DNA from 4 places in the Acidilutibacter cellobiosedens genome. Region 2 is predicted to be linked to each of the others. Evidence: riboswitches for the same ligand, from Rfam matches in the RefSeq annotation. Region 2 holds a riboswitch; each other region holds the start of a gene.
The links. A riboswitch is a leader RNA that binds a small molecule or an ion and turns the genes downstream of it on or off. The one in region 2 is predicted to bind cobalamin.
Positions count from the first base shown of each region.

Region 1: linked by a shared signal. The riboswitch ahead of EQM13_RS15040 (succinate CoA transferase) and the one ahead of EQM13_RS05175 (ABC transporter substrate-binding protein) in region 2 are both predicted to bind cobalamin.
Region 3: linked by a shared signal. The riboswitch ahead of EQM13_RS16710 (hypothetical protein) and the one ahead of EQM13_RS05175 (ABC transporter substrate-binding protein) in region 2 are both predicted to bind cobalamin.
Region 4: linked by a shared signal. The riboswitch ahead of EQM13_RS01830 (sirohydrochlorin cobaltochelatase) and the one ahead of EQM13_RS05175 (ABC transporter substrate-binding protein) in region 2 are both predicted to bind cobalamin.

Region 1 is NZ_CP035282.1:3,116,106-3,124,143, reverse strand. Features, by position in the region: gene EQM13_RS15045 (YitT family protein) at 29-883, opposite strand; gene EQM13_RS15040 (succinate CoA transferase) at 864-2,426, opposite strand; cobalamin riboswitch at 2,564-2,746, opposite strand; gene EQM13_RS15035 (class II SORL domain-containing protein) at 2,865-3,239, opposite strand; gene EQM13_RS15030 (THUMP domain-containing class I SAM-dependent RNA methyltransferase) at 3,402-4,541, shown strand; gene EQM13_RS15025 (cob(I)yrinic acid a,c-diamide adenosyltransferase) at 4,561-5,094, shown strand; gene EQM13_RS15020 (methyl-accepting chemotaxis protein) at 5,084-6,394, opposite strand; gene EQM13_RS15015 (hypothetical protein) at 6,704-7,513, shown strand; gene EQM13_RS15010 (hypothetical protein) at 7,573-7,803, shown strand; gene EQM13_RS15005 (SpoIIE family protein phosphatase) at 7,885-8,038, shown strand, end outside.
Region 2 is NZ_CP035282.1:1,081,479-1,089,516, reverse strand. Features, by position in the region: gene bchH (magnesium chelatase subunit H) at 1-807, opposite strand, end outside; gene EQM13_RS05185 (ABC transporter ATP-binding protein) at 927-1,619, opposite strand; gene EQM13_RS05180 (FecCD family ABC transporter permease) at 1,630-2,628, opposite strand; gene EQM13_RS05175 (ABC transporter substrate-binding protein) at 2,618-3,625, opposite strand; cobalamin riboswitch at 3,815-3,974, opposite strand; gene EQM13_RS05170 (anti-sigma factor) at 4,036-4,335, opposite strand; gene lipA (lipoyl synthase) at 4,517-5,359, opposite strand; gene EQM13_RS05160 (macrolide family glycosyltransferase) at 5,471-6,640, opposite strand; gene EQM13_RS18195 (hypothetical protein) at 6,801-6,968, opposite strand; gene EQM13_RS18190 (hypothetical protein) at 7,378-7,668, opposite strand; gene EQM13_RS05155 (acyltransferase family protein) at 7,670-8,038, shown strand, end outside.
Region 3 is NZ_CP035282.1:3,456,593-3,464,630, forward strand. Features, by position in the region: gene EQM13_RS16685 (vWA domain-containing protein) at 1-780, opposite strand, end outside; gene EQM13_RS16690 (DUF58 domain-containing protein) at 781-1,626, opposite strand; gene EQM13_RS16695 (AAA family ATPase) at 1,627-2,598, opposite strand; gene EQM13_RS16700 (hypothetical protein) at 2,599-4,113, opposite strand; gene EQM13_RS16705 (hypothetical protein) at 4,100-4,792, opposite strand; gene EQM13_RS16710 (hypothetical protein) at 4,785-6,797, opposite strand; cobalamin riboswitch at 6,892-7,070, opposite strand; gene nrdG (anaerobic ribonucleoside-triphosphate reductase activating protein) at 7,114-7,623, opposite strand; gene EQM13_RS16720 (anaerobic ribonucleoside triphosphate reductase) at 7,634-8,038, opposite strand, start outside.
Region 4 is NZ_CP035282.1:368,739-376,776, forward strand. Features, by position in the region: gene EQM13_RS01825 (cobalt-precorrin-6A reductase) at 1-650, shown strand, start outside; cobalamin riboswitch at 663-843, shown strand; gene EQM13_RS01830 (sirohydrochlorin cobaltochelatase) at 943-1,725, shown strand; gene EQM13_RS01835 (ABC transporter substrate-binding protein) at 1,759-2,790, shown strand; gene EQM13_RS01840 (FecCD family ABC transporter permease) at 2,869-3,873, shown strand; gene EQM13_RS01845 (ABC transporter ATP-binding protein) at 3,876-4,658, shown strand; gene EQM13_RS01850 (M24 family metallopeptidase) at 4,734-5,810, shown strand; gene EQM13_RS01855 (HutP family protein) at 5,870-6,286, shown strand; gene EQM13_RS01860 (ABC transporter substrate-binding protein) at 6,496-7,509, shown strand; gene EQM13_RS01865 (ABC transporter permease) at 7,506-8,038, shown strand, end outside.

The DNA.
Region 1 (8,038 bases), 1.7 Mb from region 2:
TAATAAATGATATTGTATTTGTCAAGGGTTAAAAATTTTCAATGTCCTTAAATCCTTCTCCTATTACTTCATGAACATTGTGAACTATTATAAAGGCATTTTTATCTATACTATTTATGAGATTTTTTAATAATACAAAATCTTTTCTGCTTAATATAGTTACAAGAACCTCTTTATCGCTTCCGGTGAATCCTCCTTTAGCTTCATACAAAGTGGCACCCTTCCCTAAACTTTTTATTATATAATCGTTTATTACCTCGCTGTAGTTGCTTACTATAACAACTTGTTTACGGATATTCATACTTTCAATGGCTGCATCTATTACTAAACCATTTAGCAACACACCTAATAACGAATACAGGCCAATTTGCAGTCCATAGGCGAAGCCAGCTGCCAATGTTATTGAAAGATCGGAAATGAGCACACCCCGACCTAAATCTATACCCCAGAACCTATTTAATATTTTGGCTATAATATCTGTTCCGCCTGTTGAGGCATTTTGATTGAATACTATGCCCATGCCTATTGCAGATATTATAACACCCAAAATAAGCTGTATCAGTATATCATTTGCTAATGGTTTTTTCATGGGAAAAATTTTTTCAAATAATAATACCAAAACCGAGACCCCAAAACTTGCATATATGGTTTTAAAACCGAAATTAGTTCCGATAAAGATAAAGCCAATTGCAAATAGAAAAATATTTATAATTATCATAAGAAGTCCGATTGATAAATTCGGGATAAAATGATTTATAACAATAGCTAAACCATTAGCCCCGCCTACAGATAGATTTTTTGGCATTAAAAAAAAGTATAGACCGATTGCTACCAGTGACATTCCAACGGTAATTTTTATATATTCATTTGCTTTTTTCTTCATAGTCATCACCCTTTCTATTTATTAAATTTGCATAATAAACTATGTTGCCTCTTTTCATCGTGTCGGTTTTTTCTAATGATTCAAAACATTTAAAAGCCCTATTTAGTAATATAGGTATGTTCTTTTTACTCTTCATAGCTTCTTTCAAATAATCCGAAAGTAAATCCTTATAAATAGGATTAGCACAATTGTTTATTATGCTTATAGCTCTTTCCTTTGGACTTAAACCTCTCAAATCCGCTATTCCTTGCTCAGTAATAATTATGTTGACATCATGTTCGGTGTGATCGACATGAGATACAAGAGGTACTACGGTGGAAATAGTTTCATTTTTAGCTGTGGACTTTGTAAAGAATACTGATAGATAGGCATTTCTGGCAAAATCCCCTGAGCCTCCTATCCCATTCATGAGATTTCCACCCATTATATTAGAGGAATTTACATTACCGTATATATCTACTTCTATTGCCGTATTCATTGCTATGACCCCGAGTCTTCGGATTATTTCCGGGTTATTGCTAATCTCTTGTGGTCTTAATATTATCTTCGATTTATATCTTTTAATATCATCATAAAATTTATTTAATCCTTCCGGAGAAGGGGAAATAGCAGTTCCGGACGCTATTTGTACTTTTCCTATATCTATTAAGTCCAACATTGAATCCTGTATTACCTCTGAATAAAATTGAAGCTTATCATACTTTGAACGAGAGAATCCATTTAGTATTGAATTTGATACTGAACCAACCCCGGATTGAAAGGGCAATAATTTTCTTGGAATTCTGCCTGCTTTGATTTCATGGTCTAAAAATTCCAAAAAAATTTCCGCCATTAAATTACTGTCTTTATTTGGTTCTGCTAATTTTTTAACATCATCTCTTATATCCGTGAAAACTATGGCGATTATCTTATTTTTATCTATTTGGATATAATTTGTACCGATTCTATCTTTGCAGTTTAGTATAGGTATAGGCGTTCTTTTTGGGGGATTTGGTAAAGTATATATGTCGTGTATTCCTCTTAGATCTATTGGTTGACTTGTATTTATTTCTATTATTAATTTTTTAGCTTTTTTTACTATAGTTGGTGTTATACCTACAGAGGTAGTTGGTATCATACATCCGTTTTCGGTAATTTCAGATGCTTCTACGATTCCGATATCTATATCTTCCAAATAATTATAATTAATGTATTGAGGCAATAGGCTTAAATGAACATCACAAAATTGAATGTCTCCATTGTTTATAGCTTTTCTACAGCTATCATTTGTTTGATAGGGAATTCTTTTTTTTGTAATATTATTTCTGGCTAATTCACCGTCCAATTCATCTCCGACGGAAGCTCCTGTAATTAATGTAATTTTTATATTTTCGTTATTGTTTTTAATTCTTTTACTAAGTGCTAATGGTGTAGCTTTTGGATATCCTGAAGGAGTAAAGCCACTTGTAGCAATTGTCATACCATTTTTAATAAATAGTGCAGCGTTTTCAGCTGTAGTTATTTTTTTTCTTAGCTCAATATCTTTTATTCTATCTTCTATCACTCTTTTAACCTCCTCATGATTTTGGGCAATAAAAAAGTTCCTGAACTCGGCGGTTTCAGGAACTGTGACAAGCAAAATAACATTATGTATTTACATAATAATTCTATTCTGAAACACTCCCTATCTACCGTAGAGTTTTTAGTGCATTAGCAAAGGCAGGTATCCTGACTTAGGTTCATAGAATTTTAAGCCTTCCCAATTTCTCAGTGGCATATTTTAAAATTCTCACCTTCACAGTGGCGGGACCGTACAAGACTTTTACTTGTTTCCCTTTTAAACAAAGAAATATAAATCTTTGTACCTTTACCTAAATATTAAATTTAACTACAATTAAAATATATAATATAAATAACTTTTAGTCAAGGATACCAGAACAAGGAGATAGATTATTATAAAAAAAGATGAAGCTTCTTTTTAACAGCCTCATCTTTTACCTCACTATTCTACGGAAATTTCTATGCTATTTTCCCATAGACCGTGAATATTACAATAGCTTAACGCATGAATTGTACCGGATTTATCAATTTTTGTAGTCAGAGAAACGGAAGGCTCATTGTATATTTCGCTTTCTCCGTGAGCACTGAATTCAGAATTTCCGATTTCTATTGGGAATTTTGCATCTTTAGGCTGAAAGAATATTTTTATCCAACAAATGTGATGTTCCAAAGTATTCGGGTGAGGTATTTTTTCTCCTACTATTGCTTTTATTTCAAATGCTTCTCCTTTTTTAACTTTTTCAGGGGCATGAATTACAGGCACATGTTTTTCACCCTTCCAATCTCCGCTTTGAATTGTTTCTCCTATATTTTTCATATATTAAAGACCCTCCCTATTGTTTTTTGTTTTCTATATTCGTCATATAGAATTTAACCTATAACATTATATACCCAAGGATTTTAAAAAGTACTCATTTAAAAAGTATTTAATTTAGTTTTGGTGTATAATATTAAGGTAATTAATTATTGGGAGGATAAAATGGGACAAATAGAACTTATTGCGACCTCGACTTTTGGTTTGGAATCATTAGTTAAAAGGGAGCTTTTAAAATTAGGATATACGGATTTAAAAGTTGAAAATGGAAAGGTAACATTTAAAGGTGAAGAAAAAGATATTGCAAAGACAAATATCTGGCTTAGAACTGCCGATAGGGTATTCTTAAAAATGGGGGAATTTAAGGCTTTAACCTTTGATGAATTGTTCGAAAAAACTAAAGCACTTCCTTGGGAAGAATGGATAGATGAAGACGGGGAGTTTACCGTAAACGGAAAATCCGTGGATTCTAAGCTATTCAGCATTTCAGATTGCCAAGCCATAGTTAAAAAAGCAGTTGTAGAAAAATTAAAAACAAAATATAAAACTGAATGGTTTAAAGAAACAGGAGCTAAATTTACAATATTGGTTTCGATTTTAAAAGATGTGGCAACTCTATCCATTGATACTTCAGGGGAAGCCCTTCATATGAGAGGATACAGAAAAATGCATGTCAATGCACCTGTAAAGGAAACAATTGCTGCGGCTATGATTCAACTAAGTTATTGGAGTCCGGAGAGAATACTTATTGATCCATTTTGCGGTTCCGGCACTATTCCCATTGAAGCTGCTATGATAGGGAAAAATATCGCTCCGGGAATACAGAGAAGTTTTGCGGCAGAAGATTGGCAAAAAATAAAAGAAGAATATTGGAAAGAAGAAAAGATTTTTGCAAGGAAATCTATTATACAGGAGAGAGAACTGAAAATTTTTGGGTATGATATTGATAAAGAAGCTGTTAAAATTGCAAGAGAGAATACGTATGAGATGGGAGTGGACGACTGTATTACCTATGAAACAAAGGATGCATTGCAACTAAGCTCCAAGAAAAAATACGGAGTTATCATATCAAATCCTCCCTATGGAGAGAGAATGGGAGAGAAAGAAAAAGTAGAGGATTTATACAGAAAAATGGGTGAAGTTTTCAGTTTTTTGGATACATGGTCTCTTTATTTTCTTACATCTAACGAGGAGTTTGAAAAAATATACGGAAGGAGAGCTGATAGGAGAAGAAAATTATTTAATGGAAAAATTAAAGTGAATTATTATCAGTTTTATGGTCCAAGACCAAAAAAGAGAAATTAAAATGAAGGAGGAATTATTTGTGAAGATATACACGAAAACCGGGGATAAAGGGCAGACAAGTCTTTTTGACAATAAGAGAGTATCAAAAGATGATATAAGAGTTGAAAGTTATGGCACTGTAGATGAGCTGGTATCATTTTTGGGTCTTGCTAAAAATTATATAAAAGACGATAAGGATACATATGAATTAATAAATCATATTCAGAATAAACTTTTTATTGTTGCAGCCAATCTTGCCACAGAAGATCAAACAAAGGTTCCTCATAGAATAAAAGATGAGGATATAGACTATCTTGAAAAAAATATAGATAAGTATATGGCAAAGGTAAAAAAGCCCACAGGTTTTGTATTACCTGGGGCCGGACAAGCATCTTCATATTTTCATGTATCAAGAACAGTTGCCAGAAGAGCCGAAAGAAGAACAATTTCTCTTCAAAAAAATGCTGAAATAGATTCAAATGTTGTGAAATATTTAAACAGATTATCTGATTTACTCTATTCCATAGCAAGATATTTTGAAGAAGAAGAAATAAAAGTAGATTTTATACATTAAATTTTTCTACCATTTTATTTAGTTTATCTGCAATTTCCGATAAGCTTTCAATGGAAGAGGTGATTTCCTCCATGGCTGCAAGATTTTTATCTATTGCTTCCGAACTGGTTTGAGATGCTGCAGTAGTTTCTTCTGATATAGCGGATATTTCCGTAGCTCTTTCAAGGATATATTCGCTATTATTTCTTACCTCTTTAGAAGCTTCCGCAATTTCGACTATTGAAAGATTGATCTTATCGAATTTTTCCACCAATTCTTCAAAAGAAGCTTTAGTTAAATCAGCGACTTCTACACTTTCATTAACTATTCCGCTTACCTTTTCAATGCTGTCTACAGCACTTTTACTGCTTCCTGTAACGGAATTTGTAATTTTGGATATCTCATCTGAATATGTATGGGTTTCGTCGGCAAGTTTTCTTATTTCATCTGCCACTACAGCAAATCCCTTTCCTGATTCTCCTGCTCTTGCTGCTTCAATTGCCGCATTTAATGCAAGAAGATTCGTTTGTTCTGCTATTTGGTTTATGATTACTACTATATTTTCAATGTTTTTAATTTGTTCATTAAGATTTTCGATTATTCCTGAAGTATTTTTGGTAGAAGAATCAATTAAACTTACCTTATCGATTATCTTTTCCATATCTTTGCTACCTTTTTCTGCTGATTTGGCCATGGAAGCTGAAAGGTCCGTAGCCAATTGAGTATTTTTTTCTGTATTTTGTGAAAGAGTAGTAAGATTGGATATGGCTTCGCTTAATTCAGTAATATTTTTTGATGTATCTTCTGAACCGGAGGCTATATCGTTAACACTGGAAGCGATTTGTTCCACTGCCTGAGTAGTATCTTCGACAATATCAGACAGATCTTTGGCGTTTTTAGATAATACCTCAGAATTCTGTGTTATTCCTGTAATCATATTTTTTATATTTGAATTAGCCTTGCTTAATGAATCCGTGATTCCACTGAATTTATTTTTACCGTTGAATAAACTTATTTCGTTTAAGTTGCCTCTAGAGATTTCTTCAATAACCGGTTCGATAGCTTTGAAGAACTTTACAAGCCAACGGCTAATTGAGAAATAGGTTATTAATAAGAAAATAATTATGTTTACAAATGAAAAAATTAACATTATAAAATTAGGACTAACATTCATATGTTCTGCTAATAAGACGTATAATCCATTTGATATTAAGGTACTTATAAGTAAGTTAATTACTAAATGTGTTATAAGTCCTATTTTAATTTTAGATAGATTGTTATCTTTATTTTTTGTGTTTTCCTTTGTAGTTTTGCTTTCCATAATAAACCCCCCTTAAATATAATAATTTTACAATACAATATCTATTGTACATTAAATCGACAAAAAATGAAATAATATAAAGCAATAATTGCTAATAAAAAAATTATAATTAGATTTATGATATAATTAAATAGTAAGTGAGGTTTTTAAATTTATAGGTTGAAATTGTATACAAGACATGATAATATATAAAAAAGACTTCTATAGAAGCATTAATAAATCAGAGAAGCCTTTTTGAAACTTATTTCAAATTATATTGAGAAAAATGGAACTTTCCTATAGGCTATAAAATTAAGGAAGGGTGAGAGAATGAATAATAAGATTAAAAATATAGTGGGTATACTGATTTTGGCAATAGTAATAGTTGTTTTTTATATTTTTCAATCCTCCAATAATATTAATAGTAATACTTTTATTACTTCGGGACTTCTTTTAAGCAAAGATGAGGAGGGTGATAGTCATTCAATTATCCTTCAAATATTGGGAGAAGATAAAGAAAGTGAGTTAAAAGAAATTACGATCTATGTAAAAAATAAAAAGCTATGGGATGGTTTGAAGAAGGATAAATATTATTATATGACTTATTCTCAAGATGATTCAAAGAATAAGACTTTAATTAAAGCTCAATTAAATGAATCTCTGAGAGAAACGATATATGATAAAGCATTGAAAGAGGAAAATGAAAAGACTGAACAGGAAGAAAAATTAGAATATGTACATCTTTCCGGAGACAAACTTGATACTTCCGATTTGACTCTCTTAGACAGTAAAAAAGTTGATCTGGATAGAGACGGAGAAGATGAAAGTATAGAGATGTATACTACAGCTCAAAGGTATGATAATGGAGAAATAGCATGGGATGATGGTCAGAAATGGTTTCTCATTATAAAAGATGAAGATGGAGAATTTGTTTTATTTGATGATTATATACAATTGGGAGCATTGGAATTTTGGGTGTTTACATCTAAAGATGATTATCATATAGCTACCCTTCAGACGGGCTCTGCTACATTTAAGTTGTCTGATTTTAAATATGACAATAAAGAAAAGGGATTTGTAAAAAAGGATATATTTAATCCCGATTATTTAAATGTAATCTATAATTCTTCTATAAAGTAAGGTGAATTAAAGCATTCATTTCAATTGAGGTGAATGCTTTTTTAAAAGGAGATAGTTTAATGGGAAAAATAAAAAAGATTTTGATTCTTAACAATGAAGTTGAAGCCATGTTACTGGATGAAATATTGTCAGAAAAAAATATTCCTCATGTTTTAAGGAGTTATCATGATCAGGTTTATGATGGCATATTTCAGAATCAATTAGGATGGGGTTCTATAGATGCAGATGAGATATATAGGGAAGAGATAATCAATATTTATCATGATATTTTACAGAACACTCAAGATTAATATTAAATTGTTTTGTATTTTATTGTATAGTGTGTTATTATGAAGGCGAGCAAAAAAATTTCTAAAATATGGGTGATAGCTATGTTGGAAAAGAACAAAGTTAGTTATTTTGAAGACCAAATAAAAAATTTCAATATGCTTAATTATCACGTTCTTGAGGGAATGGCGGACTGGGTCAGAGTTATAGACAGAAATGGGACAATTATATATGCAAATAAGACCATGAAAGGTGCTC
Region 2 (8,038 bases):
TATCACATCTTTAATCTTCTTTTCATTCTTTGTAAATGCTCCTGAAATTGCAATAGGAATGACATTTGCAAATTTCTCAATTCTTTTTTTGATTTCTCCGACACAGGACGATGTATCTACAGGATATTTATGGCCGTAGAAAAGAATCGCTACTGTGGGTTTTTTAATATCAAAGGGAAAGTCCTTTTCATACTCTTCATAATTTTTATAAAATCTCATAGTCTCAGGATTACATATACCAACTTCTTCTACTTCCCTCGGTTCCAGCAGTCTCGGTATTTCATTTATATTTCCATAATCCCTCAACATGAGGTAAAGCATATTGAGAATATTTGACTTATCCGCTACCTTAAAATATTTCAGTATACTAAAATAATTTTTCATATCCCTCATCTTGCCCGGCATTATTTTGCCGAGCGTTTCCGCCGTACTCTTCATCTTTTCAATGGCAGCCATATTCATTTTCTTTTTGTTTTTCCCGTCTGTCATGCCCTTCATAGTAAAACTTCCGAGACGCATATACTCTCTTGCGGAACTTCCGTAAGGAACTATATTCCCATTGCAGCTTTCAAGACCTATATATACGCTTTTCGCTATACTTGAAGGGCTTCCCATTAAATCTACAAAAACCAAATGGCTGTTTTTAATATCTTCTGCCATTTTTTTGGATTTTTCATCATTCATCTCTTCTTTTCCGTAATAAAGATTTAAATCAAGAATATTAGGATATTGTCGGTTTATCTCCTTCCCTGCTTCAATTAAGGATTTAATTCCAGGGGTTGATACAGTTATAAAAGTAATCTTCACCATAGGACCTCCCTATACTTTCTAAATGCATTCTTTCGCATAAAATCTCGGTTTTTTCGTATCTTCATCCATTGTTATTTCGGCTTTAACTTTAAAGACTTCTTCAATTGCTCCGCTTTTTAATATAATCCAGGGATCTCCTTTTGCGTATATTGGTGATCGTCAATTATAATGAGTTCGTTTGAATATCTGACCGCATGATTTATATCATGGAGTACCATGACTATAGTTATTTCTTCTTCCTTATTTAGCTTCGTTATGAGATCCATTATCTCTAATTGGTTACATATATCAAGATAAGTAGTAGGTTCATCCAGCAGAAGTATCTCCGGCTTTTGTGCAACAGACATAGCAATCCACACCCTTTGCATTTCTCCTCCTGAAAGGGTATTAATTCTTCTGTTCTGAAGCTTTATCACTCCCGTCTTCTCCATTGCCCATTGAACTATTTCACTATCTTTTCCGTCAACGGTCTCCCACCAATTTTTATAAGCATATCGCCCATATTGAACTAATCTTTTTACAGTTACATCGTTCATCGTATTATTATTTTGATTTAATATGGCTATCTTTTTAGCTACATCTTTGTTTTTCATTTTGAATATATTCTCTCCATTTAAAAAAATCTTTCCCTTTTTAGGTTTTATACTTCTGTTAATGGTCCGTATTAAAGTAGTCTTTCCACAGCCATTTGGACCAATAATAGAATAGACCTTCCCTTTTTCTATCTGTAAATTTATATCCGTTAAAACATCTTTATTTTTATAGCTTACGCTTAAACCCTCAATTGATAATATAATATTCTTATTCATCTTTAGCCTTTTACTCCCTTCTTAGCAAGAATAAAAAGAAAGGAACTCCCAGTACCGCCATTACAATTCCTACCGGTATCTCCATGGGGCTTAAAACAGTTCTTGCAAAAGTATCGCTTAGCATTAGGAGTACAGAGCCAAATAAAGCAGTTGCAGGAAACATGTATCTATAATCGTTCCCAATAACTAACCTTATACTGTGAGGCACTATAAGCCCTACAAATCCTAAAAGTCCCACAACACTTACTGCACTTGCCGCAAGAAAAGCGGCTAAAGCCGTAAATCCAAATCTTGTTGCTTCAACATTTAAGCCAATACCCCGTGCAACATCGTCCCCCAATATCAAAATATTAAGTTTGTCCGCAAATATATTTGCTAAAACAAAACCAATTATAGTGTAAGGTAAAATAGTCCAAACTTCCGGCCAGCTTCTTGATGATAAACTTCCATTCATAAAATTCAATGCTCCATGGACCCGATCACTATAAAAGACCAATATTCCTGAAATCCCTGCGGCAAAAAGAGACGATACAGCTACTCCTGCTAATACTACCCTTATAGTTTTTATGCCGCCTTTCCAGGATAAAAGATATATTATGGAGGCAGCCAACATGGCTCCCATAAAAGCTGCAATAGTCACCATTTTTATATACTGGGGAAAAACGACCAATACAATAATTCCAAATAGTCCTGCTCCGCTGCTTATACCGATTATGCTGGGATCAGCTAAGGGATTCTTCATTACCCCTTGTAAAATAGCACCTGACAGAGCAAGATTTATTCCTACCAAAGCTGCCAATATCATTCTTGGAAGCCTGATATTCCAAATTACCATTCTCTCTGGACTTCCGTCATCCTTAGAAATAACTTCAAATATCCGCTTCACCTCTACCTCAAGAGTTCCTTTTGTAAGCCCTAATATAAAAGATATAAAGAAGAGCATCGCTAAGATAGCAATAACAGTTATTTTAAATCCCTTTTTGTCCCTGAGAGAAATATCATTTTCCATCCTGATGAGTCACCTCTCCATATATTTCCGGATATATACTCTTTGCCATATATTCTATTGCTTCACTATAATAAGGACCTGCATTATATAAGAAATACTGTTGGGGAAGATAAATAACTCGTCCCTCTTGAACGGCTTTTACTCCCTTCCATACGGGGTTACTCTTAAATTCCTCTTCCATAGTCTTTTTGGCCTCTTCGTCATCAGATATCATACTTGTAACCAGAACATAATCAGGATTCTTTTTCACTATGTATTCCACATCCAACGGAGTAGTTTCCGAGCCTATAGTATCGGGAGGCAAATCGGATGCAATATTGTCAAGTTTTAAAATTTTAGCTACATCTCCTGCTATACTATTGTCCAACTTAACAGCAATAGTTTTGGCTGTTATATATAATATGACCACGGATTTATTGTCTTTGGGCAGTTTAGATACTATTTCTTCTTTCTTATTCTTTAGAGCTTCTATCTTTGCTTCAGCTGATTTTTCATTTCCCAGTATCTTGCCGAAGGCATTATAAGTTGCTATTACATCATCATAGCTTCTTATATTAGTAGTAATCACCTTAAACCCAATATCCCTTAATTTATCCGCCTGTGTCCCTTGAGTGCCGGCCTGAGCTATAATTAAATCCGGTTTAAGGGATACTACGGATTCCATATCTATGGAATATACAGGCCCTATCTGTGGAAGATCGTTTATTTCCTTCTTATATTCGGATATCAATTTTAAATTATCTGTTATATTAGACGTACATATGGATTTTCCCCCCAAATCGTACCATATATTTAAGGGGGTGCCTGATAAAACAGCTACCTTTTCCGGTTTCTTTTCTAAGATAGTTTCTTTCTTGAGAAAATCCTTTATCTTTAACGGATAATTATTTCCCTCTACAGTTATGGGAAGGTCTTGAGTATTGCTCAACCCGCCTGTCTCAGTAGTTTTAGTACACCCCGAAACGCTAAATATCAACATAATCACAACTAATGGCAACAATATCCTTTTATAGAACTTCACCTTTTTCATCCTCTCTTTTTATAAAAAAATAAGAACTTCATTAAAGCAATAATCATGGCTAATGAAGTTCTTATAAGCTTATTAAATAATCTTTATTATATAAAATTCAATAAAGCAAAAATTCTTCTAAAATAATAATCAGCTTTCTCCATCCACCGTAGAGTTATTTCTGCTAATAAATAGGTAGGTTTTCTGACTTAAGATTCATCATCTTTTCTGTCTTCCCAGTTTCCCAGTGACATTTAGAAAAGACTCTTCCTTTACAGCGGCGGGACCGTGAGGGATTTTCACCCTGCTTCCCTAGCCCTATTCATTCTTATATTCAATTCTCATCTATTATATTAAATATAGTGATATCAATTGTCAAGACAAATTTTACTTTGCCATCAACGTCTGCGCCAAGCAGCTCTTACGCCAAACACCACTAATCCTATCATCACCAGGATACCAATTAGCGCAGCGCCGGGTGCGTCATCGGTTTCCCCAATGTAAATGCCGGCAATGCCAATCAATATCCCGATGACAAAGAGACAGGCAGCGATACACCAGGCCTTGCGCCTAACTTTCTTCAAAAAGTCTACCTCTTTATCCGTCGTTGGCGGCAGCGGTATATTGACAGGAGATTTCATCTTTTCATAGTCCGAGCGGCAATCGTCACATTCCTTTAAATGCTGTTCGACCTCCATTTGTACACGCTTTGGGCGTATTCTTTGTATATTTCTTCAATGCGGGCACCCACTACCTCGCCTCCTTTTAATTGATTCTGCTTATATATCCCAAAAACGAATGTTTCGTTACAGAGGGAAAAAATATTTTGAACAAAAGCGGAGAGAAATATTTCTGCAGTCTTACCGTCCCCTTCATGTCTTAAAAATTCTCTGCATAGTAAGAACTTCTAACGAGAGGTGCCGATGCCACTCTCTTAAAACCCATGGATAACGCGATTTCTTTATATTCGTAAAATGTTTCAGGAGTAACATATTCCACTACCGGAATATGGGATTTGCTGGGCTGCAAATATTGCCCCAATGTCAGCATGTCACAATCAACTTCTCTTAATCTTCTAAATACATTTATTATCTGTTCTTTAGTTTCACCCAAGCCTAACATCATACCCGATTTAGTCCTCATATTTGGTTTTGTCTTCTTTACATAACCAAGTAATTCTATAGATCTATCGAATACCGCCATAGGTCTAATCTTATAATATAATTCCGGTACTGTTTCTACATTATGATTCAGTATGTTTGGTTCTGAATTTATGATAATATCTATTAATTCCTTATTTCCTTGCATATCAGGTATAAGCAGTTCAATTGTTACCTTTGGGGCAGTCTTTCTTATTTTCTCTACAACTCTTGCAAACTGATTAGCTCCTTGATCTTCCAAATCATCCCTAGTAACAGATGTAATAACGGCATGTTTTAAACCAAGCTTAGCTACAGCCTTAGCTACGTTTTCCGGTTCCATGGGGTTTATTTTTTCGGGCTTTTTCTTAGTTACATTGCAAAAGGTACAGTTTCTGGTACAATTTCTACCTAATATCATAAATGTGGCAGTTCCTCTTTCATAGCACTCCATCCTATTAGGACAATTGGCTTCATTGCATACGGTATTTAAAGAAAGTTCTGAAATCAAAGAGTTTACCTTACCTGATACATTTCCACCTTGTATTTTTACTTTAATCCATTCCGGTTTTTCTAAATGCATTTGTTATTCCTCCGTATTTAAATTTATATCCAGCAGTCCATTAATAAATTCATCTGTTGATAATCCAAGGATATAGTCATTAATATCTAAATTATCCTATTTCAGCCACATCTATTCTTCTGCAATCCTGCCGATAACCTCCGCTGCTTTTTTTGCACCCCCGGATAGTTTAAGGCTTTCTGATAATTTTACGGCATTTTCCTGATAAGAATCATATTCTAGAATCGTCTGCACCGCTTCTTTCATATCTTTGGGGTTATCATTTTTTAAATAAACTCCGGCACCTAAAGTCACAACTCTTTCAGCTACCATGCGTTGTTCTTGATGCTGGGGAAATAATACCATCGGTACGCCATAATATAAGCTTTCGTTAACGCTGTTCATTCCGCTATGTGTTATAAAAACATCTGTATTTTGTAATACTTTTATTTGTTCAACCTTGTTCTTTATTTCAAAATTCTCAGGTATTTCTCCCAACGATGAAATATCCGTGCTTTCGCCTACGGACATGATAACATCAAATTCGCCATCACCAAATGCCATCAAACATTTTTTATAAAATTCATTATTTTTATTGTTTACGGTCCCAAGGGAAATATAGATAAGTTTCTTATCACTATTTCGTGGTCCCGCCAATATATCGGAAACAGAAGGACCCACAAAAAAATATTTATTTGAAAATGTGTTCGCTAACGGTTGAAACTCCTTTGAAGTATACACAATAGTGTATGTTTCATTGTCATTTTGGATGAGAGAAATAAAATTATCAACAGCATATCCATAGTCATTCAATTGTTTAATTTTTTTCTTGATACGATGCATTCCTTTAATCATCCGTACCATTTCCATTAAATTTTGTTTCATCATCTTTGCGGTATATTGGTTAAAAGCAAAGGAAGTGGTAGAGCAAACATATTTTATATTCAGTTTAGCTGCAAATAATTTTCCCCAAAAACACAAAGAATCTGAAACAATACAATCAGGATGAAATTCATTTAGTTCTTTGCAAACTTTCTCGTCTAAGGCTATAGTAGTATCCACTGTCATTTCAATAAGCGCTGCAAAATCCTTTCCTACTTTTTTTTCATCTTCAGCCTTCAGTTCAGGTACATACTTATCACATTCAATATATTTAGCACCTGCTCCTTCTATCTTTTTACGGAACATACTAAAGGAATAGTACCATACTTCATGCCCTCTTTTTGTAAGTTCACGGACCACTTCTATTGTTGGATTGGTGTGTCCATAGGCTGGTATACAAAAAAATACAATTTTACTCATTTCTCTACCTCTTTAAATAATTATTTTAATCTTTCTTCTTATTCTTCACCTTTATAAACTTCTTCTATGAAATTTATTAATATATCCTTACAATCCGATGTTGCTCCATATAATGCCATCAACGAAATACGATTGTTTATTTCAGGCAGGACTTCTCGCCTTAAAACACCAATATAGGAGTCATTCCTAAAGAAAATACCGTAGTCATAAAACGCCCAGGCGGTGTACTCCATCCCGACACCACATCATTTGCAACTATGATACAAACAGTTAATAAGCCTAATGTTCCGATTAATGATAAAACCCCTCCAATAACAACTTTCTTCATCTTATACCGAACTCCTCTCCCATTAATATCAAACAATATAAGTTTATAACCTCATAATTAAAAGATAACTTTTTTCTCCGAATTATAAATTAAAAGTGCTAAAGTAATAAATGCTACTAATTTTTTATTAAAATCATTTATTACAAAATGTTACAAAGTTTGATATCATTGATTTAAATTCAATTATAACTTATTTACTTTTATATAATCAATATCCATCGAAAATAATTCCTCAATTACTTTTATTTATCTCAAAATATATCTTATAAAAAATTATAATTTTATCAACATTATTTCTAATGATATTTTCATCATAAACGCCGTTTTCACAAACCATTTTGTTAAACATTTTCTCAGCCCTCTTCCATCTATATGACTTTGGAAAACCATCCGCTAATTACCAATGAAATTAAATATATAAACTGATAATATATAAATATACATTATATTTCTTTATCTTGGCTTTAATTTCTTCTGAATTTTCGAAGAACATATTCGGTATCTCAGTAGTAAACTGCTGTAATTCTTTAGATATTCCACATTTTTTTGTTATCTCATCCATGTTTACAGATGAAGCAATAATATTTGTAACTATATTGTAATCTTTATATAACTTATTTGAAACCTTTTTTAAACCATAGACTAATATACTTAAGTTAGAGGTTATAATTAATATTATAGGAAGTAGAGGAGATTTCATATTGAACACTATACACAATCGTCGTTACATAACAGGATTAGATGGACTTCGCGCCTTTGCAATTTTATCTGTAGTTTTTTATCACTTCACCTTTAGTTGGGCTAAAGGTGGTTTTTTAGGAGTTGATATCTTTTTTGTCCTATCTGGTTATTTAGTAACCTCTAAAATTTTATTAACAGGAGAAAATTTTAAAGTAAAAACTTTTTGGAAAGATCGTCTTTGCAGAATATTACCATCTGCTTATTTAATGATTATAGTCACTGTCTTATGGGTAATACTTTTTAACCATAGACTTTTGACAAGCCTCTTAGGAGATGCAATGTCTTCTATTTCATATACAACTAATTGGTGGTTTATTTTTCACAAGATT
Region 3 (8,038 bases), 1.4 Mb from region 2:
GTGAAAAAACATATCCTTTTCTTCTCCAGGCCCGATTGACCATTTATCTATAGCCTTATTCCCTTCTTCATCGGATATTGATATATGAACTTCTTTTCTCTTTGAAGAATAATTTTTTATTTTATATATCAAATCTCCGTTATAATAATCATAGTAACCATATGTAATTCCCAAATTATCAAAATCCTTCCCTACTTTTATTACACTGCCGTCAAAATTTACATCCTTATCCGTTATGAAAACTTTTTCTCCATCAAACTGAGATTTTATTTCCGAGAACTTGTTCAAATTCAGCGGAAAATCCGAGCAGCTTATTTTTTTTAGTATATCAATTCCTTCCTTTTTACTTCCCCTCTCAAGAAGTACATTTTCATCACTGTCTATAAGGACTAAATTTATCCTTACATCATCCTTTAAAGTATGAAGAAATTTGTTTATTTCTTCTTTAGCCAATTGGAAGTGGCTTTCTCCCTTCTCCACAGAATTCATGGAGATGGAAGAATCCAAAAATACCGTTATTTCATCTTCAGCTTTTCCTTTAACCAAATACGGATCCGATAATGCCAAAGCTATTGATATTACAATCATAATCTCTAAGAACAGAAGAAGGTATTTATTGATATTTTTTGTTCTGATTCCTTCTGCTTCTTTTAAAACTTCATCCCATATTTTTATACTTGATATCTTTATTTCCTTTTCCTGATGTTTTTTAAAATAAAGAAGCAGAATAAGAGGTATAAGAAGTACCGGCCAGAGGCCCTGCATATTCAAAAGTCTCATTTACATACCTCCAATAGTCTTTCTTAGAATTTCTTGAGGGGAATCGCTGCTTAATGCAAAAGTATAAACTATATCCCTTTTAAGAGACATGCTTCTGTTGTTGTCTATAAATGAATTAATCTTTTTTTTGTACATATCCTTCATAATCCTGTTAATATCTATCTTTACAATTTCATTAGTCTCCTTATCAATTAACTTTAACTTATCGTTAACTTCAGGTTCTACTTCATCTTCGGATAATATTTGAATAAATAAGACTTCCTCTCCTCTGCCGCATAAAAAATCCAGTACTTTATCAATATTCTCACCAAATCCGTCTGTTATGAGAAAGGTTATTCCTCCTCTTTCTCTGTTGAATTCATTTAATCTTATGATATTTTCATAATCGGTCATGCCCTCACAACTTATGCTATCCAACACTTTAAAAAGTTGATAAAATTTATCTTTGCCTTTAATTGATGTTTCCCCATATGTTCCATTATTAAGGGGAATAAAACTGAATATATCTCCCTGGTTCAATGTCAGATATCCTATCCCTTTAGTTAATGTCTTTGCAAGATCGAATTTCACGGAAGTTCCATAGTCCATTGAAAGGCTGTTGTCCATTATCACTTTTATATGTATTGTCTTTTCTTCTGTAAACTGCCTTATATATAAATTTTTGGTTCTCATGTATGCCTTCCAATCGATTCTTCTGACATCATCCTGAGGAATATATTGTCTATGATCATAGAAATCCATGGAATTTCCAAGACTCTGGGATCTATAATTTCCTGTCTCGCCGTAAGTCAGCTTTTTCCTCGGCTTGATCTTTAAATCACTTATCTGTCTGAGAAAATCATCCATTTATTTCACCTTCTTCAGCACTTCCTCTATTATATGATCTGCTGTCATTCCGTCAGACATTGCTCTGAAATTCAAGCAAATCCTATGTCTCAAGGACAAATAGGCGGAATAATATAAATCCTCCAACGATACGTTATACCTTCCTTCAATTAAAGCTTTAGCTTTGGCTCCCAAAATCATTGATTGAGTTCCTCTCGGACTTGACCCCCATTTTACATATTCCCTGACAATATCCGAACCGGTCTTTTCCGGATGAGTTTCAAGTGTTATTTCTACGGCCTTTTCCTTTACTCTTTGACATAAAGCCACATGTCTTACTACTTCCTTCATCTGAAGAACATCATCTTTTCCGGCCTTTTTCTCTATATTTAATTCTTCATTGTCTCCCACAGTCAAATTCACTATATCCATCAGTACCTTTTCATCAGGCATATCTATATTCAGCTTAAACATGAACCTGTCCAGCTGAGCTTCGGGAAGAAGATAAGTTCCTTCCATTTCAATAGGATTTTGGGTGGCAAGAACAAAGAAGGGTTCCTCCAGCATATAAGTATTTTTGCCTACAGTTATGGATTTTTCGGCCATGGCTTGAAGAAGTGCGCTTTGAGTTTTGGGAGTCCCTCTGTTTATCTCGTCTGCTAATATCAAGGAACTGAATATGGGTCCTTTTTCAAAGGAAATATCCATACCGTTTCCGTTATTTTTTATTATCTCGGTACCGATAATATCCATAGGCATCAAATCGGGAGTAAACTGTATTCTTGAAAATGGAAGATCCAATACCTTTGACAAAGTTTTTATTAAGAGGGTCTTCCCAAGACCTGGTGCTCCCTCCATAAGTATATTACCGCTGCAAATTATTCCTATCAGTGTATTGCTCACCACTTCATCCTGACCTATAATCTGCTTTTTTACTTCTTTCAGTACACTCTCAAATTTTCCCTTGAAATTCAGTATCATATTTTCTTCCATCTATTTTTCCTCCGTTAATATTTCAAAATATCTGTTTACAAGCTCTTTATTTTTCTCTGGTATCTTATATTTATTAATGTACTTTAATTTGTCCTTCTCAAATTCTCTATAGCTTCCGGTAAGTAAATTATCAATTCCCGATGTTCCTATACCATTTTCATTGGAGTTTGTAATTATATCTCCTTTTTCTCCCTGGACTCCCTGTATATTTAAAAGGTTGGATTTTTCGTTATCTATTCTTGTGGACTTCGTACTTTTTTTCACATTCCCTTCTTGCAAAGAAACATCATTTTCCCCTTTGCCGTCTCCTCCGATTCCTCCGCTATCATCATAATCCCCGAGGCCTTTTCCTGCTATGGATTCTTTGTAGTCTCCCTTATTTCTTTCACCTTCTTCGTAATTATCCCTTTCTCCAGAGGTAAAACTTTCGGTTTTATCCTTACCTCCGATACTCTCAAATCCGTTCCCGTCCTTGTCCAAAAATCTCTCCTTCATGTCATTCAAATCCACCTGAGCTGTCTCTACGGAATTTGAAAGAGATTTTCCATCAGCAATATTCCTAACATTCTCCTTCCAATCATCGGACTTCAATTCCCTTTCCATTTGATTTATAACATTTAAGTCCTTTTGAGACATCTTTTCTTCTCCGTCGGATTTCATATCTTGAATATTTTTTAAGGCTTTTTGCCTATATTCTTCCGACAAATCGCCGGAAATGTTGCTCACTTCTTTATTAAGGGAGGATTGAATCCCCGTCCCGTTAAAAATACTTGCTATTATACTATTATCTTGATCATATTTCTTATTTATATTATCCAAATCCCGTTGGGCATCTAAAATATGATAGGCTCCTTCTTCATAATCATAAGTATCCGAAAGTTTATCTATCAGTTTTTTTAATGTTTTCTTCATCTCTTTTTCTTCTTCTGATGTAATATTGCCGTTTTTTTCTTCTTTTTTAAGATCTTCCACAATATTTTCTACTTTTTTTCCTTCCTCTTTTAAATCCTTATTTATTTCTTCTCCGCTTTGTGCAATATCCCGTTTATTTGAAGGAATAAAAAATATCCCCAGGGAAATAAAAAAAATAATCAATGATATTAAAATCATCTTTTTATCTATCTTAATATGATATTTCTTCCCTATATCTTCCTCTGAAAGAGCTTCCCTCATCTCATCAAAAAAAGCATCATATATTTCTCCATGACAGTTTCTGTATTCCAAATAAGTTGAAAACCTTTCTTTAAACCCTGTATCGTCTCCAATTTCTGCTGTTTCTTCAATGGATGGAATTTTGAAAAGAGAATAAAGCACTCCCAATAATAGTCCCCCTTCAACAATATAAAAAATCTTTTTCCCTACATAAACTATCGGGAATACATGACTTAAAACGGCCATCAAAAAAACCGTGCCGGAAATCCCCAATCCAAAATAGACAGTGGTATTTAATAATCTGTTCAGCCATATCTTTTTTCTCAATTTTTTTAAAACAGTAAAAGCATTATTTTTTTTCATAGCAAGGCCTTCCATGCTTAATAAGTATACTTATTCCCAAGGATATTAAAATCCAGAATATGCAGAAAATACCCAAAGGTTTGTGTCCCAGATAATTTGGCTGACCCAGCTGTGAAGCAGCCGTTCCCGCCGAGGTCATCACGGGATTTAAGAAAAATATAAGGGGAATTCTCCTGTCGAATATCGATACTATAACTAAATTCCTATATTCATAATAATAATAAAAGAATATCAAACTGAATATTATTACCGTACATATAAATATCTTGAGTATAAGCTGTATATGAAAATCACTTTTTCCTTTATACATCATCATGTTTTTAATGCTGATAATTACCATTGCCCATATATATTGGATAATAAGAGGGAAAAGGCCGTACAATCCGCTCATATTGTTTACCGATAAGAGTAAAATCGTATGAGGAAAAGAAGATAATGTAAACATGGCAATATGAAAAAATCCTTTCTTTTCCCATTCCCACAATGTTATGAGAATCGAATTCAATATTAATTGAAATATGGAATAATAAAGATACATTTTACCCGTTAAATCTTCCTCGTAAGAATTATCCGTTAAAATTATCATGAAAAAACACCCTAAAAGAACTATGGTATTAATCAATACATAACTGAATATCAGCTCTCTGTTTTTTTTACTCATCTCTAAAAAATTATTCATTATTCTCACCTGATTTTAATTTCCCCCGGAGGGATATTTGAGGAAGCATAATTCTTCCCTTACCGGTTATCTTAATGGTCAACGGACCATTTTCCGTAAAATTCTTCACTCTGTCACTCTGAAATAATTGAGACGATAATTCTTCCCATTTTTTATCTTTTTGATTTAATGCCTCTATTTTTAAGCTGCCATAATCAATCTTTGCTCTAAGATTCAGGGATTCAATATCCCCTCGCACAGGCATAGGATAGTATAAAAGAAGTTCTTCTCCCTCTTCCAACGTATATTCCCTTATATATTCATCTTCCGAGTATTTAGTATAGTTTTTAACCGGACAAATAACTCCGAAGGGAATGTTTAAATGTTCTTTTTCTTCAAAATCAATTTGAAAGACATTCATTGTATATGTCTTTTCATCTTTATCCTTTATTGTACTAAATCCTATCAGGCAGCAGTTCTTAGGATTACTTTCAGCATAGTAATACTGTTCAAACAGCTGTTTTTCTTCGTCATCTAATTTGACAGCAGTAGAAACCTTGTCCAAATAATTAAAATCGCCGGTATTCTTTAAATTTTCATCCAATCTATATTTAATATCCAATTTTTGTTTTCCGTTTAATGTTCCAATATTTATAACCGTATCTCCTATTATGATGAAGCTGTTATCCAAATCATAAGGGAGAATATTTTGTATTTCACCTGATACAATTGAATTTTCGTCTATAGAAAGTTTCTGCACATAACTTTCTTTTTCATCCCGATTCTGAAAAAATATATGATACACCTCTTTTTTCAATGCAAGAACCTTTTGGTTTAAAGGCATAACATGAATATTGTCTTCTCCATATCCGTCCAAGAATCCATCATTCAGCTGAAATTCCGAATTCTCTTTAGTTCCCTTTACATATGCAACTCCTGTAGAGAAAACTCCTTCTCCGTATTCCTTTATCTCAACCTTTCCCACATTGCTTCCATAGATATTTTCTCTAAAAAAAGCTATTAAAAATATCAAAGAAAAGGCTCCTATTGATATTCCAAATATTTTACCTCTTTTTTCTCCCAATCCTATAATAAGAAATATTAAATAAACTATCAGTAAGGACAGAAATATATAAACCAAATTATAACTGGGTTTCAACAGAGAATTTCCTATAAAAAACATATTTTTCCACTCATTTTCCCTGTTAAAAATATTTTCAGGTTTGATCAAATCGTTAAGATTTAAATATGTAGCATATTTTTCAATTGATTCTTTTATGTTATCTAAGGATATCGTTTCCAAATTTTCGTTTACGGGTACAACGTTACCTTCTCCCAAATGCCAAATCTCTTCTTGATTTAAATTTTTAAATATTCCGGTTAAAGTTTTATATTTGTAGGTTTTGTTTCCAATGAAAATATTGTGTCCTCTTTTAACCCATTGAATAAGATTTTGCCCGAATTCTTCCGGTAATTGTTCTGAATTGTAGTTCTCTATAAAAACCATATCTAAATTTTCAAGTTCTTCTTCATTCAGGCTGAGGTATTTGGTCAAATCAACTATTTCTATATCTTCCATGGGAATAAAATTTAGTTTCAATTGGCTGAGATAATTCAATCTCTCCGGTTCATCGGATAATATTCCTAAGACGGTTGTTTTCTCGGAAATAGGTTCAAATGGGATTTCGACGGAATTTATCTTCTTTCCTTTATTCTCTAACGTTACTTTTATTTTACCCTCGGAATCAGGTATGGGAATGGAAAAATAATATACTTTTTCACTATTATCATCTATCTTTACGGGTTCATAATATTTCCTGTTTTCAGTTTCTATGCGGATTATACCTTCATCTATACCTGAATTTCCGGTACTTACGGTGATTTTTAACGGATTTACACTTTTCAGCTTTACTTTTCCGCCAAATCCGATGATTCCTGTAATTCTTGTTTCGCCGCTTCCATAGGATATCCCCCATGAAGATAATATTATAAAAATTAACAAACCTATTCCAACTAATTTTTTCACATTCCCACACTTCCTCTTAAAAATAAAACCCTCTTCCAAGGAAGAGGGTTTAAATTCATTTCACTCAACCTTCCCTTTCCTCTAAGTCGGAGTATCGAGAAGAAATACAACACCAAGTTTTCTGGCTTTCAGATCATCTTTAGGTCGAACCTTCCCATTTGTATACAAACAGTGGCAAAAACACCAACCTAAATTCCTGATTACAGCTGCGACTACAGCAAGGGCTTTTCACCCTTTTCCTTATTGTGCTATATTTTATCTTTTCCATATATTAAATTACTTTCATCAACATTATATTCCATGCAAATTAATATTGTCAAGGAGTTATAACTATAGGCTCCCCACAAAGGATAGAATCTTTCACGTCTATAATCCTTTGGTTTGAAGAACCCCTGAATTTCAGCATAATGCTCCTTTTATCTATCTCAAAGGGACCGTCTATGAGAATATCCGTACATCTCATTAATCTCTCCCAATCCGGTCTGTCATAGAAACTTTCAATTATTTTCTCATAAGTATATCCCGTATAAGTTATGACATTTAGCCCCATTTCCTTTATTTTTTCTCCTAAAACCGCAAAACTTTCAGCTTGCTCAAGAGGTTCTCCTCCGCTGAAGGTTATTCCGTCTAAGAGAGGATTATCCTTTACCATTTCCAAGATATCTTCAATATTTATCAGTCTGCCGCCGGTAAAAGAATGAGTCTCCGGGTTATGGCATCCTTTACAGTTGTGTTTACAACCTTGAGAAAAAACTACCAGTCTTATACCGGGTCCGTCAACTATAGATTCTTTAATTATTCCTGCTATTCTTAAAAAATCAGTCATATCTGTCTCCCTATTTTACAGAGCAGGAAAAATGTTTAACTCTGTCCCTTTCCTCTGCCCTTTTTGCATCATTGAAACGGTCTAAGGTCCCCACCAAATATCCTGTAATACGTCTGATCCTCTCAAAAGGTATATTGCCTTCTTCCCTCCCGCATTTAGGACAGGTATCGCCGATAATTCCGGTATATCCGCAGACGGGATCTCTGTCCACGGGATGATTTATTGAACCATAGCCTACTCCGGATTCCTTCATTACTCTTATAATTTTTTCAAAGGCTTCTAAGTTTTGAGTCGGATCTCCGTCTAACTCCACATATGTTATATGTCCCCCATTTGTAAGAGAATGATATGGAGCTTCCGTTTTTATCTTATGAAAAGCGGTTGTTTCGTAATATACAGGAACATGGAAACTGTT
Region 4 (8,038 bases), 710 kb from region 2:
AATCCGATTGTAATGTGGAAGTAATATCCGAGAAAATGGAACAAGATGATATGGAAAAGTTAATACGGAAAAGAAAAATAGAATGTATAGTAGATGCTACTCATCCCTATGCCGAAAAGGTTTCGGTTAATGCCATGGCAGCATGTAAATCTACGGGAATAAAATATTTGAGATATGAAAGAAAGGGAAACTCCTATGAGAAAACAGATGGAGTATCTTGTTTTCCCGATTATGATAAAGCTATATCATACTTAAAGGGAACTAAAGGAAATATACTTTTGACTGTCGGCAGCAATAACCTTCAGCTTTTTACTTCATCTTTAGAGATTGACAGACTGTATGCAAGGGTTTTGCCTACCTATTCTGTGATAAAGAAATGTGAGGACCTGAGGCTTCTTCCAAAGCAGATAGTAGCGGCCCAAGGACCTTTTACGAAGGAATTCAATAAGGCCATGTATAATAATTATAATATAAAATATATGGTAACTAAGGATAGCGGAGATGAAGGAGGAACCGAAGAAAAAATTAAAGGAGCTATAGAAACAGGAGTAAATGTGGTGTTGATAAAACGCCCTAAAATAAATTATATAAATTTATATGATAATATATATGATATAATTAAAGTTATTGATAAAGATTTAAAGAAATAATCTTGTATAATTAAATAGCTTAAAATTACAGGTTTTTTGAAATTAAAAGGGAAAGCGGTGAAAAATCCGCTGCAGCCCCCGCTACTGTAAATAGGAACGAAATCATACAATTACCACTGGAAGCTTTTCTGGGAAGGTATTGAGAGTAGGATGAACTATTAGCCAGGAGACCTGCCTGTAACTTTTATAAATAAGCCTTCGGAGGGAAGTGGTTGTTTACATGTAAGTTTTATTTATATATAACCATAGCAGAAAAGGCCATGGTTTTTTTATTTGAGATAAGGAGGGAATAATGGAGAAAGGAATTATTGTGGCAAGTTTTGGCACCACCTTTGAGGAAGCCGAAAAATTATGTATAAAAAGCATAGAAAAGAGGGTGAAGAAGGAGTTTAACGGATATTATACGGAAAGGGCTTTTACTTCCCAGATGGTGATTAATAAACTTAAGAAAAGGGATGGAATATCAGTAAATAATGTAACAGAAGCATTGGGGAAGATGAAAAACGAAGGTATTTCCCAAATATATATACAATCCCTTCATATAATACCAGGTCATGAATACAATAAGCTCGTAAATCAGGCAGAATTGTTTAAAAAAGAAAATCAGGATATCATTGTAAAAATAGGAGTACCGCTGTTATACGATGATACAGATTATGAAAGGACAGTAAATTCAATTGAAATTCCGCAAATTAAACCTGATGAGGCATTGGTTTTTATGGGACATGGTACAGATCATAGCTCGGATACCAGTTATAGTCTGTTGGAAAAATATTTTAGAAAGGAATATTCAGACAATATATTTATCGGAACAATGGAAGGAAGTATAACGTTAGGGAATATAATACCTCAACTCTTCCGGAGAAAGATAAAAAAAATTATACTAATGCCCTTTATGTTGGTAACGGGGGATCACGTAATCAACGATATGGCTGGCGATAAAGGCAGTTCATGGAAGAATACGTTAATCAAAGGCGGTTTTGAGGTTGAAGTGAATATGCTTGGATTAGGTCAGAATAAAAAAATTCAAGATATATTTATATCTCACTTAAAAACCATCATAGAAAATAACTGATTATTGAAAAGAATATTTTAGGAGGAATGAAATATGAAAAAGACAAAGATGTTGTTATTATTTTTGGTAGTTGTGATGGCTGTATCAATATTTAGCGGATGTCAAAATACTAAAGATGTAAACGGTTCGGATAATGATGATGCTAAAGAAGAAACGAAGAAAGAAGAAGAGAATAAACCAGTATCAGAATACGGGGTTACTGTTAATAAGGATAATGTAGTATTTACAGATGCCAGGGGAAAAGAAGTAACCATAAAAAAGAACCCTGAAAGGGTTGTCTGCTTATACAATTCCTATCTTGACATCTGGGACAGCTGTGGCGGAAAAGTAATAGGAAAGGTAGAAGAAGCCGAGGAAAAACCTATTGAAAATGCTAAATCCGCTGAAGTTGTAGGAAGCCCCGGTTCTCCGAGCCTTGAAAAGATATTAGCATTAAAACCCGATTTAGTCATTTTGACTAATGACTTTAAAGGTCAAGCATCCCTGATTCCGTCGTTAGAACAAAATAACATTCAGGTTATTGATTTAGCTAATACCTATTTAAAGGATTATTATATGACTGTAAGGCTTTTCACGGGGATTACCGGAAGAGAAGACCTGTATGAAAAACACACCAATGAAGTAAAGAAGAAAGTAGATGAAATAATAGCAAAAGTACCGAAGGACAAAAAATATAAAGTGCTAATAGTATTTGCTACTGCTAAAAATATTACAGTCAGGAATTCGGAATCAATGGTGGGGGAAATGCTCAAGGATTTAAACACCATAAATATATCCGATACTGCGGCAAATTCGTCTGATGCAAAGGTCTTCAGCATGGAAAAAATAATACAGGAAGATCCGGATTTCATATTTGTACAAACTATGGGAAGCGATAAAGAGGAAATAATGGCAAGATTGAAACAGGATGTGGAAGATAATCCGGCTTGGAGCTCTCTTACTGCTGTGAAGAATGACAGATATATAATTCTTTCTAAGGACTTGTACTTATATAAACCAAATGCAAAATATCCCGATGCTTATGAAGGCTTAGCAAAAATACTTTATCCGGATATATTCAAATAAAAAGATTGGCATGGCTGTATAGTCTTTATATAAAGACTATACAGCTATTGAAATGCTTAATACTAAGGGGAATAAAATATGACTGATAGCAATATAAAAAAAGAAAGAATTAAAAAGAAGGTTATTTTACTGATTTTTATAGCTTTGACTGTAATCAGTTTTTTTATAAGCATAGGAAATGGAGCGGTAAAGGTACATCCAAAGGAAATAATAAATGCGGTATTCTTTGAAAAATCCACAGTGAACTATCAAATAATATGGAACGTCAGATTGCCGAGAACTATAGTAGCAGCCCTCGTTGGGACATGCCTTGCATTATCGGGAGCCATATTGCAGGGTGTTATGAGAAACCCATTAGCGGCGCCAAATATCATAGGAGTTTCCTCTGGAGCCGGACTTATGACATTATTAATTCTGATACTCTTTCCGGATTTCTACTATTTGGCACCTATAGGTGCATTTATAGGTGCACTGCTGGCCACACTTTTTATATATTTTTTAGCGTGGAAGGAAGGTGTTGTACCAACGAGATTGATACTGGCCGGAGTTGCCGTTTCTTCCTTATTGGGAGCGGGAACAAACGCTTTGATGACGTTTTATCCAAACAAAGTGGCAGGAGTTATAGGCTTCATGGTGGGTGGCCTTTCATCTACTACGTGGCAGCAGGTAAAAATTATATTTCCTTATGCAGCTATAGGGATTTTTTTGATTTTATTGATACCAAACAAACTGAATATACTGATGATGGGAGACGAAGTAGCTACAAGCCTTGGATTAAATGTTGAAAGAACAAGGTTTGCCTTTATTATAATTTCGTCCTTATTGGCAGGAAGTGCTGTAAGCGTTGTAGGGCTTTTAGGATTTGTAGGATTTATAGTACCACATATGACGAGATTGTTTATAGGTTCTGATTATAGATATTTACTGCCGGCAGTTATTTTTACGGGAGCTACTGTAGTCATGCTATGTGATACCCTCGCAAGAGTAATGTTTGCACCTATGGAAATACCTGTAGGAATTATAATGTCAGCATTGGGAGCTCCGTTTTTCTTATATTTACTAAGAAGAAAGAAGGAGTATTAAATATGGAATTAAAAGTTGAAAACTTAGATGTGAATTATGGAGACAAGAATGTTGTGAAAAATATAAGCTTTAATGTAGATTCCGGACAAATAGTTACCGTTATAGGGCCTAACGGTTCAGGAAAATCAACTTTAATTAAAGCTATGGGCAGATGCTTAAAGCCGGCAAGAGGTAATATCTACTTAGACGGAACCAATATCAAGGATATGAATACTAAGGTCATTGCTCAAAAACTATCTATGCTGCCCCAGGTAAAGAATATAGCATCCGATATATCTGTGGAAGAATTGGTATCATACGGCAGGTACCCTCATTTAAAATTTGGGAAAAGGCTTAGTAAAGAAGATACGGATATAATAAATTGGGCGTTGGAAAAAACCGGTCTTATTCCGTTGAGAAAAAGATTTGTTACAACCTTGTCGGGAGGAGAAGAACAGAGAGCGTGGTTAGCCATGTCTTTGGCTCAAAGGCCTAAGATACTTATGCTCGATGAGCCTACTACATTTCTTGATATATCCTATCAGGTAGAAATTTTAGAATTGGTAAGGGAATTAAACAGAACACTGAGATTAACGGTAGTGATGGTTTTGCATGATTTAAACCAAGCCGCAAGATATTCGGATACAATTTTGGTTATAAAAGACGGTAAGCTATGGAATCAAGGGCCGCCGGATAAGATAATGGATGAGAAATTATTAAGAGAAGTTTTTAAAATAGAAGCGGACATATATGATGATAAAGTAAATAATTGTCCTTATTTTATTCCTAAAAATGTTATTGGTTAAAATTTTGTCCTTATTTACTTTTTGAGGAATCAATTATATTATTGATATAAATAATATATTAAGGAGTTGAATTTAATGATACAGGAAAGACTTAAAAAGGTTTTAGAAATTATGGAAAAGAAGAAATTGCCTCAGATTATAGTTTCCGATCCGTCAGCTATATTTTATCTTACAGGGAAATGGATTTTTCCCGGGGAAAGAATGCTTGCACTTTATATAACGTTAAATGGGGATAATAAACTGTTTGTAAATGAATTATTTCCAATAAGCGAAGACTTGGGACCGGAAATTGTATGGTACAATGATGTGCAGAATCCTGTAGATGTATTGGTGAAATATATTGAAAAGGATAAGCCAATGGGTATTGATAAGAATTGGCCTGCTCATTTTCTGTTGAAGCTTATGGAACTAAAAGGCGGCACTGTATTTGTAAATGCTTCCGAGATTATAGATAGAGTAAGGATGTGCAAAGATGAAACTGAAAAACAACTTATGAGAAGTGCTTCAAAATTAAATGACACTGCCATGGATAAAATGGTTAAACTTGTGCCAAAGAAATATTCGGAAAAGAAAATGGGGAAAATACTTTCTGACATATGGGATGAATTAGGAGCGGAAGGCCATTCCTTTGACCCTATTGTAGGATATGGCGCTAATGCAGCAGATCCACATCATACAATGGATAATTCAACTGTAAAAGAAGGGGACTGTGTTGTAATTGATATGGGCTGCAGAAAGGATTCCTATTGTTCCGATATGACAAGGACCGTTTTTTATAAATATGCATCGGAACACAGCAAAGAAGTTTATAATGTAGTTCTTGAAGCAAATAAAAGAGGAATCGAAAAAGTTAAAGCAGGAATAAGATTTTGTGATATAGATGAAGCAGCAAGAGATTATATTACGAAAAAAGGATATGGAAAATATTTCACCCATAGACTCGGACATTCCATAGGAATAGATGTTCATGATTTTGGGGATGTTTCTTCGGCTAATACTGATATAGTTCAGCCGGGGCAAATTTTTTCTATTGAACCCGGGATTTATATACCGGGAGAAGTGGGAGTCCGTATAGAGGATTTGGTAATTGCTACTGAAGACGGGTGTGAAGTGTTGAATCATTATCCCAAGGACTTGATAATAGTAGAATAATATAAAATTAGGAGAATTTACGATAAAAGTACAAAATAATATAAATTGGGGGTATAATAATGGCATTTGATAGTTTTGATGTTGCTAAAGCCGCAATAACTCTTGCCATATCTTCAAGAGCTTCTGAAGAATCGATAATAAAGGATCTGAAAAAAAGAGGCATACTTTCCGTAGCGGTAGATATAGGAGGAGATTTTAATTCCTCTATTCCTAAGATAATAGAAAGGGCTGTTGTGGCTTCAAAGAGAAGCGGAGTTATAAAGGAGTGCCATGTTCATGAAGGTGCTGTAATCGGAGCAACAAGAGAAGCATTGATGCAAATAGGACTGAAAGCCAACGGGTACAATATAGGGGGAAAGATTGGAGTAGCACGAGCCGGAGAGCATTTGAGCGTATGTATTTTTATGAGTATGGGTCTTTTATATTTAAACGATATAGTTATAGGTCTTGCTCATCGAGCTATACCGGATCTATAATAGTTTATCAAATATTATAAATTTTCCAAATGGAACATATTTTTTATGTTGACATTTTAGGTTTTATATAATAAAATCTAATTTAAAATTATTTAAATTTTTAAACGGTTTATTGTAGGATGGAAGGGTAGTAGGTAGTATATTTTTAAAAAAGCTGAATACTATTGTCAGCTTTTTTTATATAAAAAACATAATTGGAGGATGGTAGTATGGTAAATAAGCAAAAATTGTCAGTTTTTTTAACAGTTCTTATGTTGTTCACTTCTTTAGCTGCAGGTTGCAGCAATTCCAAATCTCAAAATCAAAGTAAGGAAAACAAAGTAGTAGAAATAGGTATAATGCAGATAAGCGAACATCCCGCATTGGATTCATCAAGACAAGGCTTTATAGATGCTTTGAGTTCAAAAGGATTAAAGGATGGGGAAAATATTAAAATAGATTTTCAGAATGCCCAAGGGGATATTCCTACAGCCCAAACTATTGCTCAAAATTTTGTATCGGCGAAAAAAGATATTATATTTGCAATAGCTACACCTACGGCCCAAGCAGCTTATAATGCTACAAAGGATATACCCATAATTATAACTGCCGTTACGGATCCTGTAGATGCGGGTTTAGCCGAATCTTTGGATAAATCGGGAACAAATGTTACAGGAACAAGTGACGCCACTCCTATGGATAAACAGTTTGAACTCCTTAAAAAATTAATTCCAAATGCCAGAAAGGTAGGCATCTTGTATAATACAAGCGAAAGAAATTCTGAGATACAAGTAGAAATGGCCAAAAAATTGTCCGATAATTATGGATTTGAAATAGTGGAAAACGGAATTACAAGTACAAATGAAGTCGTTCAAGCTATTGATTCTATTAAAAAGAAGATTGACGTTCTTTATGTTCCCACAGACAATTTAATAGTTTCGTCTATGGCCATTATTTCACAAAAATGTACGGAGGCCGGCATACCCATTATAGGGTCTGAAAAGGGACAAGCAGAAAACGGAGCTCTTGCTGCGGAAGGGATAGACTATTATAAACTTGGGTTTCAGACGGGACTTATGGCTGTCAAAGTTATAAATGGTTCCAAACCTAAAGACATACCAATAGAAACTCTTAAGGATACTTCTCTTACAATAAATTCAGATGCTGCAAAGAAATTAGGAATATCAATACCTGATGAATTAATGAAAAAAGCCGAAGTAGTACAAGGTGGTGTTGAAAATTGAGTAGCTTTTGGATAGGAATATTAGAGCAAGGTCTCTTATTTTCGATTATGGTTTTAGGAGTTTATATAACTTATAAAGTACTTGATTTTCCGGATTTATCTGTTGACGGAACCTTTCCTTTAGGAGCATCTGTAACTGCCATGCTTCTACTTAGAGGATATAATCCTTTACTGTCATGCCTTGTCTCTCTTTGTGCAGGCATGGCAGCCGGATTTGTTACGGGAATACTGAATGTTAAGCTGAAAATAACAAATCTACTTTCGGGTATATTGGTTATGTTAAGCCTTTATTCCGTAAATTTGAGAATCATGGGTAAATCCAATACTCCCTTGTTTAATGTAAAAACAATTTTTTCGGGGAATATGCCGCCGATATTTGTCATACTTGTATTTGCCTTAGTTGTTAAGATATTTCTTGATTTATTTTTTAAGACAAAATTTGGATTTATATTAAAAACTGCGGGAGATAATTATAAAATGGTGACTTCCCTTGGTGTGGATATTGATAAGGTGAAAGTGATAGGGATAAT